Regions from separate parts of the Mesorhizobium sp. 131-3-5 genome, predicted to be linked through region 3. Evidence: predicted binding sites of a transcription regulator. Region 3 holds the regulator's gene; each other region holds the start of a gene.

Region 1 (7,359 bases), 440 kb from region 3:
CCGCCGCGGCAAGCTGGTGGCGACACACGGATTCCGCACCGCCGATCACGAGGAAATTCTCACACAGGCGCTCGCCGAGAAACAAGAAAAGCTGGGAGGAAAGATATGAGCACCGAGGCGATTCCTGCCGAAAAACCCAAGCGCAATTACAACGCCCTGTTCGGGCTGACGCTGCTGGCGCTGCTGGTGCTGCTCTGGGTCATCCTGTCGCTGTCGACATCGAGCTTCGCCTCGGCCAACAACATTTCGAACCTTCTGCGTCAGGGTTCGATGATCGCCATCCTGGCGGTCGGCCAGACCTTCGTCATCATCACCGGCGGCATCGATCTGTCCGTCGGTGCGGTGGTCGGCTTCGCCACCGTCATTGCGGCGATGCTGATCAATGCCGGCATACCCGTCTTCCTTGCCATCCTGATCACGCTGCTGGTCGGCGTTGCCATCGGCCTGTTCCACGGCTTCGGCATCGTCAAGATGGGCCTGCCGCCCTTCATCATCACGCTGGCGACGCTGACCTCGCTGCGCGGCATCGGCCTTCTGATGACCAACGGCAACTCGATCTCCATCAACAATGATGCCTTCCAGGAATTCTCGCGCAACTCCTTCCTCGGCGTGCCCAATCTGTTCTGGATGGTGATCCTGGTCGGCATCCCGGCCTACATCTTCCTGCATCACAGCCGCTGGGGCCGCTATCTCTTCTCGGTCGGCTCCAACGCCGAGGCGTCGCGCCTCTCCGGCGTCAATGTCCAGCGCACCATCTACATGGCCTACACGCTGTCGGGCCTGTGCGCGGCCTTTGTCGGCGTGCTCCTGGCCTCGCGCATCGGCATCGGCAACCCGACCCAGGCCGAGGGCTGGGAACTGCAGGCGATCGCGTCCTCGGTCATCGGCGGCACTTCGCTGTTCGGCGCGGTCGGCTCGGTGCACGGCCCGCTGCTCGGCGCCTTCATTCTCGCCACCATCAACAACGGCGCCAACTTGCTCAACGTCAACGCCTTCTGGCAGCGCATCATCACCGGCGTGCTGATCATCGTCATCGTCTATTTCGACGGTCTGCGCCGCCGCGGCGGCAAGTGACCACTGCTGAAATCGATCTCCGGCCCGGCATGAAGACGGGTCGGAAACCCAACTGGACTGAAACATGAAAGCCGTTATCTGCCGCTCGCCCGGGGAGCTCGTCCTGGAAGATCGCCCCGCGCCCGGTGCCCCCCCTGCCGGCTGGGCACTGGTCGCGGTCAGCCATGTCGGCATCTGCGGCACTGACTACCACATTTTCGAGGGCAAGCACCCGTTCCTCGCCTACCCCCGCATCATGGGCCATGAAGTCTCCGGCACCGTCATCGAGACTGGCGAGGGCGTCGACCTTGCCATTGGCGAACCGGTCGTCATCAACCCCTACCTCTCCTGCGGCAAGTGCATCGCCTGCCGGCATGGCAAGCCGAATTGCTGCGTCAAGATCGAGGTGCTCGGCGTCCATCGCGACGGCGCGATGTGCGAACGCATTCTTGTCCCGGCGCAGAATCTCTATCCGGCCAATGGCCTGTCGCTGGCCGACGCAGCCGCCGTCGAATTCCTGGCCATCGGCGCGCACGCCGTACGTCGCGCCCGCGCCGATCCCGGCGCCCGCGCGCTGGTCATCGGCGCCGGCCCGATCGGGCTCGGCAACGCCATCTTCGCCCGCATCGCCGGGCTCGACGTGACGCTGCTCGACATGAGCAGTGAACGCCTCGCTTTCGCCGAAAACGAACTTGGTTTCAGTATCCTCGACGGCTCGCGCGGAGCGGTGCCGGACCTGGTCAAGGAAGCGACATCAGGCGAAGGCTTCGACGTGGTCTTCGACGCCACCGGCAACACCCGGTCGGTGCAGTCGGCCTTCGCCCATGTCGCGCATGGCGGCACACTGGTGCTCGTCAGCGTCGTCAAGGACGACATCGTCTTCTCCGATCCGGAATTCCACAAACGCGAAATGACGCTGGTCGGCAGCCGCAATGCCTTGCGTGCCGATTTCGATCATGTCGCGGCCTCGATCGGCAACGGCGCCGTGCCCCTGGCCAAGCTCGTCACCCACCGCACCACGCTTGCCGATACGCCGGGCGATCTCGCCCGCTGGGCGCACGAGAAATCCGGCCTGATCAAAGCGGTGATCGAGGTCGGATAGTCGGCAGAATCCGGCTCACAGCGCCGACAGCTTCAGTTCCACCCGTTCCGCCGGAAAGCGCGACTCCGAAAACTGGATCGGTCGGCCGTCCGGCGTGATGTTGACGGCCACCGTGACCAGCACGATGGCGCCTGGCTGAAGGTCGAGGTCGGCGAGATCGGCCGCATCGGCATGGCGCGCCGACAGCACGGTCGACTGCCTGAGATAATCGTCTATGCCGAAGCGGGCCAGCGATGCGGTGATCGAGCCAGTCTCTGCCATCGCCTTGTCGATGCCGGCAAAGCGCCTGGCATCGAACCAGCCGGCAGCGCGTGACACAGGCCGTCCATCGGCTTCACCGCGTGTCTCCAATCTGATCACCTCGGTCGCCCTGGCCAGTCCAAGACCCTCGGCGACACGCTGACTGGCCGGCTCGACCGATGAGGAAAGCAGCACGATGTGGCGTTCCGAGGTCTGCCCTTGCAGGCCTGTTGAAAAGCGTGTGCGCGCGCCGATCGGATAGGACAGTCGCTTGCGCGACAGCACGAAGGTGCCACGCCCCTGCTCTGCCCGCAGCACTCCTTCCTGCACAAGTGCGGATATGGCGCTGCGCACCGTGTGACGGTTGACGCCATAACGCTCGGCCAACGCCACCTCCGGCGGCAGCGCGGCATTCTCGGCGAAATCGCCGGTGGCGATCGCCTGCAGGATCCTGTCGGCGATCTGCCGCCACAGCGAGACGCCGCTGCGCCGCTCGATACTGTCGGCTTCCTGTCGCCCGATCATGAATTGCCCCCGGCCATCTATCCCCTGTCATCCACCCGTCATGGACTCGCGTTAGGTAATATGTATAATTTGTATAGTTGTCTATATCAATAGACAAATTTAGCAAAGAGGAATACTGCCGATGCGAGGACAGGAAGCCCGCGACCAGGCCGAGCGCAAGGCCGCCATGGCGACGCTGGCGCAATCGAGTGGCGACGACATCGTCCGGCTCTGGAACGAAGCTGGCCTGCCTTCGCAGGCCGAGCTGCTGCGCGGCCCCGAGACCGGGCTGGTGACGCTGCGCGGCCGCATCGGCGGCGGCGGCGCGCCGTTTAATGTCGGCGAGGCGACCGTCACCCGCGCCACCGTCAGGCTGCCGTCCGGACAGGTCGGCCATTGCTACGCGCTTGGCCGCGACAAGCAGAAGGCGAAGCTCGCGGCAATCGCCGACGCGCTCTGGCAGGACCCTGCCCGCCGGACCGAGGTCGAGACCAGGCTGATCGGGCCTTTGAGGTCGGCGCTCGCCACTGCCCAGGAAAAACGCCGTGCCGAGACGGCGGCAACGAAGGTGGATTTCTTCACCATGGTTCGCGGAGAAGACTGATGGATATCGCAGCGCAATCGATCGAGGGCGGCTTTGCCGATCCGGTGTTCAACGCCCAGACGGTGTTTCGCGCGGTCATGGACGCGATGGCGCGGCCGGGCAGCGTGCAGCCTTTGCCGGCCCTGGCCCGCCCGCCGGCGCCGCTCTCGGCAACTGCCGGCGCCGTGGCACTGGCGCTATGCGACAACGACACGCCGCTCTGGCTCGACCCCGCCTTGCACGTCTCCGCCGCGATCGGTTCCTGGCTTGGCTTCCACACCGGCGCGCCGCTCGCCAACACGCCTGCCGACGCGCATTTCGCCTTTGTCGCCACGCCGGCCGAGATGATGGCGCTCGACGGCTTTGCGCAGGGAACGCAGGACTATCCCGACCGGTCGACCACCCTGATCCTGCAGGTCAGCGACCTCACCTCAGGCACTCCGCTGCTGCTGGAAGGGCCTGGCATCGAAACCAGCGCCACGATCGCGCCGGCGCAGATGCCGCGTCATTTCATCGAGCAATGGAAGCAGAATATCCAGCGCTTTCCGCGCGGCGTCGACATCATCCTCGCCACCGCTGAAGGCATAGCCTGCCTGCCGCGCACCACGCGCATCAAGACGATGGAGGCATAGGATGTATGTCGCGGTAAAAGGCGGCGAAGCCGCTATTCGTAACGCCCACAGCCTGCTCGCCGATCGCCGGCGCGGCGACCGTTCGGTGCCGGCCCTGCGCCTCGACCAGATCGTCGAGCAGCTGGCGCTCGGCGTCGACCGGGTGATGAGCGAAGGCTCGCTCTACGACCTGGAGCTCGCCGCACTCGCCATCGTCCAGGCGCGCGGCGACATGATCGAGGCGATCTTCCTGGTGCGCGCTTATCGCACCACGCTGCCGCGCTTCGGCTACAGCAACCCGATCGACACCGGCGCCATGCTGGTCGAGCGGCGCGTCTCGGCAACCTACAAGGACCTGCCCGGCGGCCAGTTGCTCGGCCCGACCTTCGACTACACGCACCGGCTGCTCGACCCCGAGCTTGCCGCTGGCTCCAACGTCGCCGCACCCTTGCGGCGCGAGACGGAAGCGCAGGCCATGCCGCGCGTCTCGGCGATCCTCGCCCGCGAAGGCCTGATCGAACCGGATGGCGAGATGCCGCAGGACCATGTGCCCGGCGACATCACCCGCGAGCCGCTGGAATTCCCGATGGCGCGCGACATCCGCCTGCAGGCGCTGTCGCGTGGCGATGAGGGTTTTCTCCTGGCGCTCGGCTATTCAACCCAGCGCGGCTATGCCCGCAACCATCCCTTTGTCGGCGAAATCCGCATTGGCGAGGTCGAGCTGGAACTCGATGTCCCCGAACTGCCCTTCGCAGCCCCCCTCGGCACGGTGCGGGTCACCGAATGCCAGATGGTCAACCAGTTCAAGGGCTCGGCCAAGGCGCCGCCGCAGTTCACCCGCGGCTACGGCCTCGTCTTCGGCCAGAGCGAGCGCAAGGCGATGGCCATGGCGCTCTGCGACCGGGCGCTGCGCGCCTCCGAGCTCGGCGAGGACATTGTCGCCGCCGCCCAGGACGAGGAGTTCGTCATCTCGCATTCCGACAATGTCCAGGCGACCGGCTTCGTCGAGCATCTGAAGCTGCCGCACTATGTCGACTTCCAGGCCGAGCTGGACCTCGTGCGCCGCATGCGCGCCGAATATGAGGCCCGTGAAAACCCCACCAGAGTGGAAGAAAAGCGGGAGGCCGCGGAATGATCGAAGGCCTGTCCCACATGACCTTCATCGTTCGCGACCTCGAGCGGATGACAAGGATACTCGAGGGCGTCTTCGACGCGCGCGAGGTCTATGCCAGCGACGCCGAGCAGTTCTCGCTGTCGCGCGAAAAATTCTTCCTGATCGGCGACATCTGGGTCGCCATCATGCAAGGCGAGAAGCTGGCCGAGCGCAGCTACAACCACATCGCCTTCAAGATCGATGACGCCGATTTCGACCGCTATGCCGAGCGCGTCGGCAAGCTATGCCTCGACATGCGCCCGCCGCGCCCACGCGTCGAGGGCGAAGGCCGCTCGATCTATTTCTACGACGACGACAATCACATGTTCGAACTGCATACCGGCACGCTCACCGAGCGGCTGGCGCGCTATGCCAAGGGGTTGGAGGCTGCGCAATGAACTTAGTGCCCGCCCCCGTGGCCGCCACCGTCGTGGGAATGACCGCCATAGCTATCATACCCGGAGTAGCCGCCACCTCCGACGCCCATGGATTCACCTTGAGAGCCCTCTTTGGGAGCGGGAAAAACCATGCGCCGAAGGAAAAAGAGAACGACGCCGGCGAACACCGCCAGCACAATTCCGAGATGCATCCATCCGGTCGAGTTCATCTGAATTCGCCCCTGTTTCCGCGTCCTGGACGCCAATTCGATAGCACAAAGCGGATGTGATCACCATGACCGACATCGCCACCTACAACTTCGCCTATCTCGACGAACAGACCAAGCGGATGATCCGCCGGGCGATCCTCAAGGGCATCGCCATTCCCGGCTATCAGGTGCCGTTCGCCTCGCGCGAAATGCCGATGCCCTATGGCTGGGGCACTGGCGGCGTCCAGGTCACCGCCTCGATCATCGGCCCCGATGACGTGCTGAAGGTCATCGACCAGGGCGCCGACGACACCACCAACGCGGTATCGATCCGCGCCTTCTTCAAGAAGGTCGCCAATGTCGCTGTCACCACCGATACCGCCGGCGCCACCATCATCCAGACCCGCCACCGCATCCCCGAACATCCGCTGACCGCGGGCCAGGTGCTGGTCTACCAGGTGCCGATCCCCGAGCCGCTGCGCTTCCTCGAACCGCGCGAGACCGAGACGCGCAAGATGCATGCGCTTGAGGAGTATGGCCTCATGCATGTGAAGCTCTATGAGGACATCGCCAAGCACGGCCGCATCGCCACCACCTATGCCTATCCGGTCAAGGTCGAGGGCCGCTATGTGATGGACCCCTCACCGACGCCGAAATTCGACAATCCCAAGATGCACCGCTCGCCGGCGCTGCAGCTGTTCGGCGCCGGACGCGAGAAGCGCATCTATGCGGTGCCCCCCTTCACCGATGTCGTCAGCCTCGACTTCGAGGACCATCCGTTCGAGGTGCAGACCTTCGACCAGCCCTGCGCACTGTGCGCGGCCGAAAATGTCTATCTCGACGAGGTCATCCTCGACGACCATGGCGGCCACATGTTCGTCTGCTCCGACACCGACCATTGCGAGAAGCGGCGCCAAGAGGGCCATCGCGGCCATCTTGCTCCGGAGATCCATCTTGCTTCCGAAAAAATGGAGCCGGCACAATGACCGACGAACCGCTGCTACGCGTCTCGGCGCTCTCCAAATTCTACGGTTCGCGCGTCGGCTGCGACAACGTCTCCTTCGACCTGTGGCCGGGCGAAGTCCTGGCAGTCGTTGGCGAATCCGGTTCCGGCAAGACGACGCTGCTCAATTGCCTGTCGACGCGGCTCTTACCGTCGTCGGGCACCGCCAGCTACCGCATGCGCGACGGCCAGTTCCGCGAGCTCTACCGCATGAGCGAGGCCGAGCGCCGCTTCCTGATGCGCACCGACTGGGGCTTTGTCCACCAGAACCCGGCCGACGGCCTGCGCATGACGGTGTCTGCCGGCGCCAATGTCGGCGAACGGCTGATGGCGGTGGGCGACCGCCACTATGGCAAGATCCGCGCCACGGCGGTCGACTGGCTGTCGCGCGTCGAGATTGAGCAAGACCGTATCGACGACGAGCCACGTGCCTTTTCCGGCGGCATGCGCCAGCGCCTGCAGATCGCCCGCAACCTCGTTACCGGCCCACGGCTGGTGTTCATGGACGAGCCGACCGGCGGCCT
Region 2 (7,359 bases), 1.0 Mb from region 3:
AGGCCCCGCAGGCGGCCGGCGTCATCCACACCGATTTCGAACGCGGCTTCATCCGCGCCCAGACCATCGCCTATAACGACTTCGTCACGCTGGGCGGCGAAGTGGCGGCCAAGGAAGCCGGCAAGGCGCGCGACGAAGGCAAGGAATATGTCGTCCAGGACGGCGACATCATGCTGTTCAAGTTCAATACCTGACGCCTGGCGGATCGCCACCAGGATCTGGCGCTCGCCTGCCGGAGCATCCGCTACAATCTCGCAGAGGCCTGGATAGTGCCTCTTCTCCAACGGTACGGGCCGCCGGAAACCGAGCCGGCGAAGCTTTCCTGGTATCGGCTGCTCGACGAGTTCTTCTGAGCGGCCGATCCCGGCCCGGCTCCAGGGCTTGTCTTGATTTTGTCATGGCACGGGTCTAAGCGGCTGCCACACGGTCGCGCACACGACGAAGAGCCGTGCAATCCGACACGACGCGCAATCCGAACCTTCGCAGGGGAGATCTGGCGATGATCAAGGCATTTGTCGTGGACAATGATCGCTTGCGCGTCGTCGACAACCTGCTGGCCGATGGCGACAGGGTCGTCTGGGCCGACCTGATCAGTCCGACCAAGGAAGAAGAAGCCACCATCGAGAGCTGGCTCGGCGTCGCCATCCCGACCCGCGAGGAGATGGAGGAGATCGAGATTTCCAGCCGTCTCTACATCGAGGATGGCGCCTACTTCATGACCGCCACTTTGCCTGCCCAGACCGAGGTCGACGATCCCCTGATGTCGCCGGTCACCTTCGCGCTTGCCGGCAAAAGGCTGATCACCATTCGCTACCATGAGCCGAAGGCCTTCAAGACCTTCCCGCTGCGAGCCGAGAAAGTGGCGACCGGCTGCACCAGTGGCGACACCATCCTGATCGGCCTGCTGGAGGCGATCGTCGACCGTCTCGCCGACATCCTCGAACGCGCCGGCCGCGACATCGAGGCGATTTCGCGCGACATTTTCGAGGCACGCTCGACCAAGGTGTCGAAGCGCAACCGCGACTTCCAGGAGCTCTTGAAGGCCATCGGCCGCAAGGAAGACATCGCCTCGTCCGTGCGCGACAGCCTGATCTCGCTGCAGCGCCTTGCCGGCTTCCTCGCCCATGTCGCGACCCAGACCAAGATGAGCAAGGATGTCCGCGCCCGCATCAAGACCCTGTCGCGCGACGTGCTGTCGCTCGCCGACCACGCCACCTTCCTGTCGCAGAAGATCTCCTTCCTGCTCGACGCCACGCTCGGCATGATCTCGATCGAGCAGAACGCCATCATCAAGATCTTCTCGGTCGCCGCCGTCATCTTCCTGCCGCCGACACTGGTCGCCTCGATCTACGGCATGAACTTCGACGTTATTCCCGAGCTGAAATGGGAGCTTGGCTATCCCTTCGCCATCGGCCTGATGATCCTGTCGGCGATCCTGCCCTTCTGGTATTTCCGCCGCCGCGGCTGGCTCTGAGCGCCGCGACGGGCAGCCGCGCCCTCGGCCTGGCTCACCAGAAAGGACTTGACCAAATCGCTGCCGGCCTGCATCCGGGTTGCCCGATCCTTGGGATTTAGCCGGATTGCCGACATGACCGCAAAGACATGGGCCTATGAGGATTTCGTCGAGGGCGCCTCGTTCGACCTCGGCACGAAACAGGTGAGTGCGGCCGAGATCATCGAGTTCGCCAGTGAATTCGATGCCCAGCCGATGCATCTCGACGAGGAAGCCGGCAAGGCCAGCATCCTCGGCGGCCTCTCGGCTTCGGGCTGGCACACCTGCGCCATGTTCATGCGCATGTTGTGCGATGCCTTCCTCCTGGACTCCACCTGCCAGGGGGCGCCCGGCGTCGACCAGGTCAAGTGGAAGAAACCGGTCTTGGCCGGCGATACGCTCAGAGGCAATTTGGTTGTCCTGGCCAAACGCCTGTCGCGATCGAAACCGCAACTGGGCTTCATCACCATGCGCAGCGAGCTGGTCAACCAGCGCGGCGAAAGCGTCTTCGAGCTTGAGAATTCCGTCATGTTCCTGACGCGCGATGCCGCGGGGTATCAGGCATGACCTTGGATGAATTCTTCCGCATCGGCACCACGGTGACGCTGGGCTCGCACACATTCGAACCCGAAGCGATCAAGGCGTTCGCCCGCAAATACGACCCGCAGATCTTCCATATCGACGAGGAGGCTGCCAGGAAGAGCGTGCTCGGCGGGCTCTGCGCCTCCGGCTGGCACACCTCCGCCACCTGGATGAAGCTCAACCTCGAAGCGAGCATGGATGCCGAGGGGGCCAGCTGGAACGGCCCCGGCCCGGTCCCGGAATTCGGCCCCTCGCCCGGTTTCAAAAACCTTAAGTGGCTGAAGCCGGTCCATGCCGGCGAGACCATCACCTTCAGCCGCACCGCGCTGTCCCATCGCGCCATCGCCTCGCGCCCCGGCTGGCGAATGCTGTCGCTGCGCGCGGAAGCGTTCGATTCGACCGGCGACAAGGTGCTGGAGTTTGAAAGCGCCGTGCTGGTGAAGGTGGGTGAGTAGCCGGTTCGCGTAAGCGAATTCATCGTGCCAGTGGCACGATGAAAGGCTGACGAACGCGGGGACGCTGCGAAGCAGCGGGGACCCGGCAGGCCGCGGACATCAAGCTCGACCCCGTACTTGTCTCCGTGCAGTATTTTGCTGCCTCAATGCCCCTCGAACCCGATCAGCGTCCTTACCGGCACGCCAAGCGCCTCGAGCTTGGCGCGACCGCCGAGGTCCGGCAGGTCAATGACGAAGCAGGCGGCAAGGATATCGGCGCCGATCTGGCGCAGCAGCTTCACCGCCGCTTCCGCGGTGCCGCCAGTGGCGATCAGGTCGTCGACCAGGATCACCTTTTCGCCAGGGGAAATGCCGTCCTTGTGCATCTCCATTTCGTCCAGCCCGTATTCCAGGCTGTAGGCGACGCGCACCGTCTCGAAAGGCAGCTTGCCCTTCTTGCGGATCGGCACGAAGCCGGCTGAAAGCTGGTGAGCGACGGCGCCACCCAGGATAAAGCCGCGCGCCTCGATACCGGCGATCTTGTCGACCTTCTGGCCGGCATAGGGATGCACCAGTTCGTCGATAGCGCGCCGGAAGGCGCGCGCATTGCCGAGCAGCGTGGTGATGTCGCGAAACAGGATGCCGGGCTTGGGATAATCCGGGATGGTGCGGATCGCGGCCAGCAGCGTGTCTTCGAGCGAAGGTTTCATGAGGCGGCTCCGGATGATCCAGCTGACAGGTTTGAAACGTGCGGGAGGCAGATCGTAGCCCGCCGCGACCGACAACGGCTAGCGCGATGTGGCGGCCGAGACAAGCGCGTCCGGCAAAGGATTGGCCTGGACCGGCGCAGTGACCGTCCGCGCCGATGCTCTCCTGGTCACCGGAAGCGCAGGTTCTCGCGTGACAATTGTCCGATCGAACTGCAGCCCATCAGCTTCATGCCGCGTTCGATCTCGACCCGCATCTGTTCAAGCGCCCGTTCGACACCCGGCTGGCCGGCCGCCGCCAGCGGAAACAGATAGTAACGGCCGATGCCAACCGCCTTGGCGCCGAGCGACAGCGCCTTCAGCACATGCGTGCCGCGCTGCACGCCGCCATCCATGATGACGTCGATCCGGTCGCCGACGGCATCGACGATCTCGGCCAACTGGTCGAATGCCGCCCGCGAGCCATCCAGCTGCCGGCCGCCATGATTGGAAAGCACAATGCCGCTGCAGCCGATCTCGACGGCGCGTTTGGCGTCCTCGACCGACATGACGCCCTTGAGGCAGAACGGCCCCGACCACTGCCTGACCATCTCGGCGACATCGTCCCAGGTCATCGACGGGTCGAGCATTTCGGTGAAATAGCGGCTGATCGACATCGTGCCGCCGCCCATGTCGACATGCTCGTCGAGCTGCGGCAGCTTGAACCCCTCATGGGTGAAATAATTGATCGCCCAGGCCGGCTTGAGCGCGAACTGCGCCATCCCCGCGAGGTTGAGCTTGAAGGGAATGGCAAAGCCGGTGCGCTTGTCGCGCTCGCGATTGCCCCCGGTGATGCTGTCGACGGTCAGCATCATCACCTCGACGCCAACTTGCTTCGCCCGCTGCATCATCGCCCGGTTGAGGCCGCGATCCCGGTGGAAATAGAACTGGTAGACCTGCGGACTGGCGCTGATCCCGCGCGCTTCCTCGAGGCTGACGGTGCCAAGCGAAGAAACACCGAACATGGTGCCGTATTTGGCGGCGGCCTTGGCCACCGCGCGCTCGCCCTGATGGTGGAACAGTCGCTGCAGGGCGGTCGGCGAGCAATAGAACGGCATCGCCAGCTTCTGCCCCATCACCGTCACCGACATGTCGATCTCGCCCACCCCGCGCAGCACGTTGGGAACGAGGTCGCAGGTCTCGAAGCTTTCGGTGTTGCGGCGATAGGTGACCTCATCGTCGGCCGCGCCATCGATGTAGTCGAAGATCGGGCCCGGCAGCCTTCGCTGCGCCATGCGGCGGAAATCGGAAAAGTTATGACAGTCGTTGAGTCGCATCATCGATTTCCAAGGCCGTGGCGGGCCAACATTCGCCGCCCTTCGATGCCTCGAATATCAATCCGATGCAGCCCTGCCAACGGACTAATTGCTGAACTGCCGCCGAGCATGGCCGTGAGAAGAAAAGGGGCGCCTGAAGCGCCCCTCGCGTCGAAGCCGACTGCTGACGAAGATTACATGCCGAGATCGGAACGAAGCTCTGCCCTGGCCACTTCATATTCGGCCTTGAAGTCGTCGCGGTTGAGCAGGACCGCGGCAATGACGCTGCCGGAAATCTTGCCCATTTCTACGTCGGACGCATAGTGGATACCGCCAACCTCACGGTTGTGGGCGTATTCGGCCGCGCGCGCCATGATCCCGGCGCGCTTCTCCGGAACCATGTCGGCCAGGATGATGCCCATCATGGTGCCGACGGTGGCGTGGCCGGACGGCCACGAGCCGGAGCTCGACAGCTTGACCGCCGGCTTGACGAGATCGCTGAGCTGATGCGGACGCGGCCGCTTCCAGACATCCTTGGCCGGATCGACGACAGCGCCTTCGGTCTCGACCACGCGATCGAAGAAGGCGCTGAATTTCGGCAGCTTCTCCTTGTTGAAATTCGGCCCCATCACATTGGCGAAGCGCCAGACATTCTCCTCGGAGTCGGCAACGGCGCTGGCTGCCATCTCGGGCGTGCGCGTCACCTGCAGCGTCAGCACCTCGCCGAGTTCGGCCTTGGTCTGCGCCGAATCGTTTGCCGGTGGCGGCGGCAGGATCATCGTTAAGTCGATGTCTTTGTTCGTGACGAAGGGTTTTGCGTCTTCGGCCCGGGCGGCCGAGCCGATGACCAGCAACAGCAGACCGGCGGTCAGCGATGCGAATTTCTTCATGGGTGCGATCCTTTGTTGGGAATGGCGCAGGATCGCCGTTGGCGGTGACGGCCATGTGACACAACCTGTCGCCGGAAATGCAAAAAGGCGCCTTTCGGCGCCTTTCTTGGTCGTTGGTTGCGCGGCTTAGTGGGCCACGCCTTCCCACACCTTGCGCTTGGTCAGGTAGACCAGCGCGCCGAAGAGCAGCAGGAACACCAGCACGCGGAAGCCCGTCTTCTTGCGGTCTTCCATGTGCGGCTCGGCGGCCCAGGTCAGGAAGGCAGCCACGTCGCGCGAATACTGGTCGACGGTCTGCGGCGAGCCGTCGTCATAGGTCACCTGGCCGTCGGAGAGCGGCTTGGGCATCTTCAGCGACACACCCGACATGAAGTACGGGTTGTAGTGCGTGCCCTCGGGAATGACCATTCCTGCCGGCGGCGTCTGGTCGTAGCCGGTCAGCAGCGAATGGATGTAGTCGGGCCCGCCCGCGTCATACTGCGTGAAGATATCGAAGACGAACTGCGGAAAGCCACGCTCGACGCCGCGCGCCTTGGCCAGCAGCGACATGTCGGGCGGGGCGGCGCCACCATTGGAGGCAGCCGCGGCTTCCTCATTGGCGAACGGCGCCGGGAAATGGTCGGACGGCTTGCCGGGACGGTCGAACATGTCGCCGGCGTCGTTGGGGCCGTCATGGATGGTGTATTCGGCGGCCAGCGTCTTGATCTGGGCGTCGTTGTAGCCGAGGTCCGACAGCGTGCGGAACGCCACCAGGTTCATCGAATGGCAGGCCGAGCAGACTTCCTTGTAGACCTTCAGACCGCGCTGCAGCTGCGCCTTGTCATAGGTGCCGAACGGGCCGGTGAAGCTCCAGCTCATTTCCTTCGGCTCGTTGATCGGGAAATGCGTGGGTGCCGCCGCATTGTGCGCCTCTTCGGCCGCGAACGCTGCGGTGCCGGCAGCCACAAGGCCGACCAGCGCCAGCGAGGTGAGAATCTTTTTCATGCCAAATCCCCTTAGATTCTCTACCGCTCAGCCCTTGGTCTCTGGCGCGGCCGTGGCGCCCGCCGGATGCCCGCTGCCGCCCTTGTTCTTTTCGAGCACCGCCTCGGTGATCGAGTTCGGCAGCCTGCGCGGCGTCTCGATCAGGCCAAGCACCGGCAGCGCGACCAGGAAGAAGGCGAAGTAGAACAGCGTCGCCATCTGCGCCATGAACACATAGCTGCCTTCCGCCGGCTGCGAGCCCAGCCAGCCCAGCAGGATGGCATCGGCCACGAACAGCCAGAAGAACAGCTTGTACCAGGGCCGGTAGACCGCCGAGCGCACCTTGGAGGTGTCGAGCCACGGCACCAGAAACAGCATGACGATGGCGCCGAACATGCACAGCACGCCGCCGAGCTTGGAATTGATCGGCCCGATGTTGAAGGTGATGGCGCGCAGGATCGCGTAGAACGGCAGGAAGTACCATTCCGGAACGATATGGGCCGGGGTCTTCAGCGGGTTGGCGACCGTGTAATTGTCCGGATGGCCGAGATAGTTCGGCAGGTAGAAGACGAAATAGGCGAAGAAGAACAGGAACACGATCATGCCGAACGCGTCCTTGATGGTCGCGTAGGGCGTGAAGGCGACGGTGTCGGTCTTCGACTTGACCTCGATGCCGGTCGGGTTCGACTGGCCCACCACATGCAGTGCCCAGACGTGCAGCACGACGACGCCGGCAATCATGAACGGCAAGAGGTAGTGCAGCGCGAAGAAGCGGTTCAGCGTCGGGTTGTCGACGGCAAAGCCGCCGAGCAGCAGCTGCTGGATCCAGTCGCCGACCAGCGGAATGGCGCTGAAGAAGCCGGTGATGACGGTGGCGCCCCAGAAGCTCATCTGCCCCCATGGCAGCACATAGCCCATGAAGCCGGTCGCCATCATCAGGAGATAGATGATGCAGCCCAGGATCCATAGCAACTCGCGCGGCGCCTTGTAGGAGCC
Region 3 (7,359 bases):
AACGCAACGATTGGAAAAAGTTTCTTCAACGGATGATGCGGTCCATGAGCAATACCGGACCTTTATGGGCAAGTCGTCAGGCCAACACAATGGCAAGGCCAAGCCATCGCGATCACTGGCATATCACGTGAGCGGCAACCGGCCATGCCGATCAGCGCATTTCGGGCGGTCGGCAGGCCTCAGGCGGCGATCTTCAGCGCGCCCGGCCCCGGGATGGCGCCCGGAGGACATTTGCCCAGGATGATCATGCCGAGCACTTCGTCCTGGGTAACATCGGTGGTGCGCGCGGTGCCGACGACCTGGCCGTTCTTCATCACGCAGACCCGGTCGGCCAGCTCGAAGACGTCGTGGATGTCATGGCTGATCAGGAAGATGCCGATACCATCGGATTTTAGCTGTTTGACCAGTTCGCCGACCTGCGCCGTCTCCTGCGGACCAAGGGCTGCCGTCGGCTCGTCCATGATCAGGATGCGGGCGTTGAACAGGATCGCGCGCGCGATCGCCACCGACTGGCGCTGGCCGCCCGACAGCTTGATCACCGGCTCCTTGAAGCGCTGGAAGCGCGGATTGAGCCGGCCCATCACCTTGCGGGCCTCGGCCTCCATGGCAACGTCGTCGAGCGTGCCCCAGCCGGTCATCAGCTCGCGGCCGAGGAACAGATTGGCGGCGGCGTCGACGTTGTCGGCCAAGGCGAGCGTCTGGTAGATGGTCTCGATGCCGTATTTCTTGGCGTCGCGCGGGTTGGAGATCGAAGCCTCCTCGCCATTGACGAATATCTGGCCGGCATCGCGCTTGTAGGCGCCTGACAGGATCTTGATCAGCGTCGATTTGCCGGCGCCGTTATGGCCGAGCAGCGCCACGACCTCGCCGGGGAAAAGATCGATCGAGGCATCGTCGACGGCGCGGATGCCGCCAAAGGCGATCGAGATGTTGCGCATGTCGATCAGCGGCGTGCCAGGGGCCGCAGTTGTGGGGGCAGTTGCGGGAGCGATTTTGTCGGCCATGATCGTTTCTCCCCTAAACCCGCTTGCGATAGACGGTGTCGAGCCACACCGCGATGACCAGCACGGCGCCGACGACAATGCTCTGCAGCGGCGAGTCGATGCCGAGCAGCACCATGCCCGACTGCAATGACTGCATCAGAAGCGCGCCCAGCATGGCGCCCATCACGGTGCCGGAACCGCCGGCGAGCGACGTGCCGCCGATTACGGCGGCGGCGATGACCAGAAGCTCGTCCAGCGTGCCCAGCGCATTGGTCGACGCGTTGAGCCGGGCCGACGAGATCGCCGCGCTGACCGCCGCCAGCACGCCCATGATCATGAACACCTTCATGGTCACCCAGCGGGTGTTGATGCCGGCTAGTTCGGCCGCCTCCGGATTGCCGCCAATAGCGAAGACGTAGCGGCCGAAACGCGTGCGCTTGGTGATGAAGGTCATGATGATGCCGACGGCCACCGCCATCAGCACCGGTATGGCAATGCCATGCGCGATGTACAGCCCGCCTTCGGGAACGGTAATGCCGTTCTGCTGGGCATACTGGCGCACGATGCCGATCGGCCATGGATAGGAATTGGCGATCCAGACGGCGCCAAGGATAGCGGCGCAGGCAACCACGCCAAGCAAGGTCTCGGCCCAGACAGGGCGCAGCGGAAAGTGGAACCGCTTGCGCTGCGACCTGCCATTGAGCAGCATGAAGGCGACCGCCACGCAGGCGACGACACCGACGATCCAGCTGGCGGTGGCGCCGATCGAGCCGCGTGGTCCGCCGCCCATCAGCTGGAAAGTCGTGTCGAGCGGCGCGACCGTGCGCCCGCTGGTGATCAGCCATGCCATGCCGCGCCAGACCAGCAGGCCGCCCAGCGTCACGATGAAGGCCGGAACCTCCATATAGGCGATGATGAAGCCCTGGAACGCGCCGATCAGGAGACCAAGCGCCACGCCAGCCGCCAGCGCGATGATCCAGAGCCAGGGGTTTCCAAGCTGGAAACCGACGACGCGGATGAGGAATTCAGCCTGCGCCACGCCCATGATCATGCCGATCACGCCTTCGACGGATCCAACCGAGAGGTCGATGTTGCGCATGACGATGACCAGCACCATGCCGGTCGCCATGATCGCGACCGACGAGGTCTGCACCGACAGGTTCCACAGATTGCGCGGTGTCAGGAAAAGCCCGCCCGACAGGATATGGATGCCGACCCAGATGACCAGCAGTGCACCGACCATGCCGAGCATGCGCGTATCGAGCTCGGTAGCCTTGAGGAACCGTCCGACGGCGCTGAGTTCGGATGCACGCGCCTTGTCCGCTGTAGTGCTGCCGACCGGTTGATTAGAGGTCGTGTCGGTCATGCTATCCTCCCACCGGTTTACCGTCTGGCGCGGGTACCGAACATGGATGCTATTTGCTTTCCGCGGTCATTTGAAGCGGGAAGCCCCTTGAGAAACGCCGCGGCTTTTGGGCCGCGGCGTCGATATCGAACGGTATTGCGCCATTTTAGTTGCAGGCGGCGACGCTGCCGGCGGCGACACCCGCGCAGACTTCGTCCTTCTTGATCCAGCCGGCGTCGATGACGACGTTGAGATTGTCCTTGGTGATGGCCACCGGGGTCAGGAACAGCGACTTGACGGTGTTGCCGCCGGGCGTCGTGAAGTCCTTCACACCGGCGATGTCGGTCATCTTCTTGCCGTCGGCCAGCTGCGAGGCGATCTCGGCGGCGTTCTTGCCGAGTTCGCGCGCGTCCTTCCACACCGACACGGTCTGGGTGCCAAGCGCGATGCGGTTCAGCGCGGCATGGTCGCCGTCCTGACCCGAAACCGGCACGGTGCCGGCAAGACCCTGCGCCGTCAGCGCCGCGACGACGCCGCCGGCGGTGCCGTCATTGGCCGCGACGACCGCGTCGACCTTGTTGTCGTTGGCGGTCAGGAACTGCTCCATGTTCTTCTGGGCGTTGGCGGGCAGCCAGCCGTCTGTATAGGCCTCGCCGACATTCTTGATCTTGCCGCTGTCGATGGCAGCCTTGAGCACTTCCATCGAGCCCGCGAACAGGAAGTCGGCGTTCGGATCGGCGCCCGAGCCCTTGATGAAGACATAGTTGCCTTCCGGCTTGGCCTTGAACACCGCGCTGGCCTGCAAGCGACCGACTTCCTTGTTGTCGAAGGTCAGGTAGAAGACGTCCTTGTTCTCGATCAGGCGGTCATAGCCGACGACCGGAATGCCTTCGTCCAGCGCCTTCTGCACGGCCGGGCCGATGGCCGAGGCATCCTGGGCCAGGATGATCAGCGAATTGGCGCCCTGCGAGATCAGGCTCTCGACATCGGTAAGCTGCTTGCCAGGATTGGACTGCGCATCGGCGGAAATGTACTTGTCGCCGGCGGCCTCGATCGCCTTCTTCATGGCGGCCTCGTCGGTCTTCCAGCGCTCTTCCTGGAAGTTGGACCACGAAACGCCGATGACCTTGTCCTTCGCCTGCGCGACCGACGCAAGCGTCAGCGACATGGCGACACCCGCCAGGATGGCGGCTGTGAATCTCTTCATGATATTCCTCCCTGCGCCGCGTATGGCGCGACCAAACTGGCCCTAAGGCCGGCACAAAGGCCCTATTTTTTCGAGCCTCGAAAAAACACTGATCCAACACCGGAACGCTGTCAACAACGATTCTGATGGATTTTGATGTCCCTCTGAATTTTTTTCGAGCTTCGCAATAAATAAATGACAGCACAGGCCGCTTCTGCCAGTATTTGACCGTGTCGCCGGCAGCGTTCGAGGGAGGACCGGAAGAACCGCGGCGACCGGGAGGATGTGAAAAAACATGTCGGTCGGAATCCGCCACGACGATCTGCGCCGGCGCAACCGCGCGATGGTGATCGCGGCCGTGCGCCGGGCCGGCCGGCCCTCGCGCACCGAGATCGCAGCGACCACCGGCCTCAGCCATTCGACCATATCGGCGATTTCCTCCGACCTGATCGGTGAAGGCATCCTGGCCGAGGGCAAGCCGAGCGAGGCCGGCGCGCTGAAACGCGGCAGGCCGCAGGTCGGCCTCGGCCTCAATCCGGAGGCCGCGGCTGTGATGACCGTGGTGCTGTCGCTGAATTTCCTATCGGTCGCAGTCATCGACTATGCCGGCCAGGTGATATCGGAGGAACAGCGCCGGCTGGACACGCTGACCATGTCGCGCGAGGCGCTGATCGGCGAGTGCGTGGCCATAGTGCGGCGGCGCCTCGAGGATCCCGACATCGACGTACGCAGCGTCGCCCGCATCGCGCTGGCGATCCAGGGCATCACCGACACCGAGGCCCGGGCGATGCTGTGGTCGCCGATCACACCGCAGACCGACATCGCCTTCGCAGACATACTCGAAGCCGAGTTCGGTATCCCCGCCACCATGGAAAACGACTGCAACATGATGGCGGTGGCGCTGCGCTGGCGCGATCCCGAGCGCTACCGTGACGACTTCATCGCCATCCTGCTTTCGCACGGCATCGGCATGGGGCTGGTGCTGAAGGGCGAGTTGTTCACTGGCACCCATTCCTCAGGCGGCGAATTCGGCCACATGATCCACCGGCCGGGCGGCGCGCTCTGCCGCTGCGGGCGGCGCGGCTGTGTCGAGGCCTATGCCGGCAATTACGCCATCTGGCGCAACGCCAGGCAGCTCGGCGAGGACACCGAGCCGGTGGCCGATGTCAGCGACGCGCAGATGCGGGCGCTGGCCGCGACGGCACGGGAACGGGACGGGCCCGAGCGCGAAGCCTACCGCAAGGCCGGGGAGGCACTCGGCTACGGCCTCGGCAGCCTGTTTGCGCTGATCGATCCCGCGCCCGTCGCCATGGTCGGCGTCAGCGCCGCTGCCTTCGACCTGATCGAGCCGGCATTGCGCGAGGCCATCGCCCAGACCGCCGGCGGCCAGCACTCGAAATCGATCTCCTTCGACACCGAGCCGAACGAACTGCCGCTGATCCGCGAAGGCTGTGCCATGCGCGCGCTGACCTTCGTCGACCAGGAGATTTTCGCGCCCGGCGTGCAAACGAAAGCAGGCCCTGCCGCGAAGAAAAACGTCGCCTGAGTCAGGTCGTGCTCAATCCTCGCGGATCGCGTAGCCCGCCCCACGGATGGTGCGGATGACATCCGGCATGCGGCCATTGTTGACCGCCTTGCGCAACCGGCCGACATGCACGTCCACGGTGCGCTCGTCGATGTAGATCGTCTCGCCCCAGACATTGTCGAGCAGTTGGCTGCGCGAGAACACGCGCCCGGGGTGCCGCATCATGAATTCGAGCAGGCGGAATTCGGTCGGCCCGAGCCGGATCTCGCTCTTCTTGCGGTAGACCCGGTGCGATTCACGGTCGAGCACGATATCGCCGACCTTGAGCACGCTGGACAGCACTTCCGGCTTGGCGCGGCGCAGCAGCGCCTTGACGCGGGCCATGAATTCCGGCGTCGAGAACGGCTTGACCAGATAGTCGTCGGCGCCGGTGGAGAGCCCACGTACACGGTCGCTTTCCTCGCCCCGGGCGGTCAGCATGATGATCGGCAGCCGCTCGGTCTCGGGCCGCATTCGCAGGCGCCGGCAGAGTTCGATGCCGGACACCGCCGGCACCATCCAGTCGAGCACAAGGAGGTCGGGCACGTTCTCCTGCAGGCGGATTTCGGCTTCGTCGCCGCGGGTCACCACCTCGACCTGGTAACCCTCCGATTCCAGATTGTAGCGGAGGAGCACGCCGAGCGGCTCCTCGTCCTCCACCACCATGATGCGTGGTGCGATCATCGATTGATTACCCCTGCGCTCAGGCCGCCGGCGCCGACATCGCCGTCTCGTCCTGTTTTGGACGGTTGGCGGGCAGTTGAGTGCCGGTCAGGACATAGTACGCATTCTCGGCGATGTTGGTCACATGGTCGCCGATGCGTTCGAGATTCTTGGCGCAAAACAACAGATGCGTGCAAGCCGTGATGTTGCGCGGGTCTTCCATCATATAGGTCAGCAATTCGCGGAAGACGGAGGTGTATTTGACGTCGATGCGCTCGTCGTCGGCGCGCAGCTTCGCCAGTGCCGCGGCATCGCGCGCCGCATACTCCTCGATCACACCCTGCACCTGGATCAACACCAGCTGCGCCATGGCGTCGATGGAATGCGACAGGTCGCGCGGCGTGGCGCTGAGGCCGACAGTGCCGACGCGCTTGGCGATGTTCTTGGCAAGGTCGCCAATGCGTTCGAGGTCGCCGGCCATGCGGATCGAGCCGACGACATGACGCAGGTCGTCGGCCATCGGCTGGCGCTTGGCGATCAGCGTGATGGCGCGGTCGTCGAGTTCGCGCTGGCGCGCATCCATGATGGCGTCGTCGGAGACGACGCGCTGAGCGAGAGCATTGTCGGAGTTCAGCAGTGCCTTGGTGGCGCCGCCGACCATCGAGCCGGCGAGATCGCCCATGTCGCTGATCAGCCTGCTGATCTGTCCGAGATCCTCGTCGAAGGCTGCGACTGTGTGTTCGGCCATGATCCTGGTCCTCGTATGCGTGCGATCAGCCGAAGCGGCCGGTGATGTAGTCTTGCGTGCGCTTCTCGCGAGGCGACGTGAAGATCTTCTCGGTGCGGTCGAACTCGACCAGTTCGCCCAGATACATGAAGGCGGTCTGCTTCGAGACGCGCGCCGCCTGCTGCATGTTGTGGGTGACGATGACGATCGTGTAGTCGGCCTGCAACTCGTCGATCAGCTCCTCGATCTTGGCGGTCGACAGCGGGTCAAGCGCCGAGGCCGGCTCGTCGAGCAGGATCACCTCCGGCTTCACCGCCACGGTGCGGGCGATGCACAGCCGCTGCTGCTGGCCGCCCGACAGGCTGAGGCCGCTGGCATTGAGCTTGTCCTTGACCTCGGTCCACAGCGCCGCGCGCTTGAGCGCCTGCTCGACACGGCCGTCCATCTCGGCCTTGCTGATCTTCTCGTAGAGCCTGACGCCGAAAGCGATGTTCTCGTAGATCGACATCGGGAACGGCGTCGGCTTCTGGAACACCATGCCGATCTTGGTGCGCAGCAGGTTGAGATCCTGCGAACGGTCGAGGATGTTCTGGCCGTCGAGCAGCACCTGGCCCTCGGCGGTCTGCTTGGGATAAAGCTCGTAGATGCGGTTGAAGACGCGCAGCAGCGTCGACTTTCCGCAACCCGACGGGCCGATGAAGGCGGTGACGCTGCGCTCGGGCAGCGACAGCGTGATATCCTTCAGCGCCTTCGACTGGCCGTAGTAGAAGTTGAGGTTCTTGACCTCGATCTTGGCCTTGGTCACCGCCTCGGCGGCGATCGTCATGTCTGGAGACAACATCTGGCTCATTTGTCCTCTCTGCGTCCGGTCAGGCTGCGCGCAAAGATGCT

Evidence for each region. The regulator PhoB, encoded in region 3, activates phosphate uptake and scavenging genes when phosphate is short. The targets are predictions, from matches to a motif close to TGTCATNNANCTGTCAT.
Region 1: a site for PhoB is predicted at 2,946-2,962, ahead of phnF (phosphonate metabolism transcriptional regulator PhnF). Genes of this name have one in related genera too.
Region 2: a site for PhoB is predicted at 5,445-5,461, ahead of JG747_RS11845 (acid phosphatase). Genes of this name have one in related genera too.

Annotation. Positions count from the first base shown of each region.
Region 1 covers NZ_AP023254.1:1,880,088-1,887,446, reverse strand. The annotation lists gene JG747_RS09210 (sugar ABC transporter ATP-binding protein) at 1-109, shown strand, start outside; gene JG747_RS09205 (ABC transporter permease) at 106-1,074, shown strand; gene JG747_RS09200 (zinc-binding alcohol dehydrogenase family protein) at 1,139-2,155, shown strand; gene phnF (phosphonate metabolism transcriptional regulator PhnF) at 2,171-2,920, opposite strand; gene phnG (phosphonate C-P lyase system protein PhnG) at 3,042-3,503, shown strand; gene phnH (phosphonate C-P lyase system protein PhnH) at 3,503-4,114, shown strand; gene JG747_RS09180 (carbon-phosphorus lyase complex subunit PhnI) at 4,116-5,228, shown strand; gene fosX (FosX/FosE/FosI family fosfomycin resistance hydrolase) at 5,225-5,644, shown strand; gene JG747_RS09170 (alpha-D-ribose 1-methylphosphonate 5-phosphate C-P-lyase PhnJ) at 5,919-6,818, shown strand; gene phnK (phosphonate C-P lyase system protein PhnK) at 6,815-7,359, shown strand, end outside.
Region 2 covers NZ_AP023254.1:2,448,370-2,455,728, reverse strand. The annotation lists gene ychF (redox-regulated ATPase YchF) at 1-194, shown strand, start outside; gene corA (magnesium/cobalt transporter CorA) at 500-1,474, shown strand; gene JG747_RS11865 (MaoC family dehydratase) at 1,589-2,059, shown strand; gene JG747_RS11860 (MaoC family dehydratase) at 2,056-2,529, shown strand; gene JG747_RS11855 (adenine phosphoribosyltransferase) at 2,673-3,218, opposite strand; gene JG747_RS11850 (alpha-hydroxy acid oxidase) at 3,386-4,531, opposite strand; gene JG747_RS11845 (acid phosphatase) at 4,705-5,400, opposite strand; gene JG747_RS11840 (cytochrome c1) at 5,527-6,384, opposite strand; gene JG747_RS11835 (cytochrome b) at 6,412-7,359, opposite strand, start outside.
Region 3 covers NZ_AP023254.1:1,435,347-1,442,705, reverse strand. The annotation lists gene JG747_RS07090 (CHASE domain-containing protein) at 1-29, opposite strand, end outside; gene JG747_RS07085 (ATP-binding cassette domain-containing protein) at 180-1,004, opposite strand; gene JG747_RS07080 (sugar ABC transporter permease) at 1,018-2,349, opposite strand; gene xylF (D-xylose ABC transporter substrate-binding protein) at 2,495-3,535, opposite strand; gene JG747_RS07070 (ROK family protein) at 3,810-5,060, shown strand; gene phoB (phosphate regulon transcriptional regulator PhoB) at 5,073-5,762, opposite strand; gene phoU (phosphate signaling complex protein PhoU) at 5,782-6,489, opposite strand; gene pstB (phosphate ABC transporter ATP-binding protein PstB) at 6,515-7,318, opposite strand; gene pstA (phosphate ABC transporter permease PstA) at 7,315-7,359, opposite strand, start outside.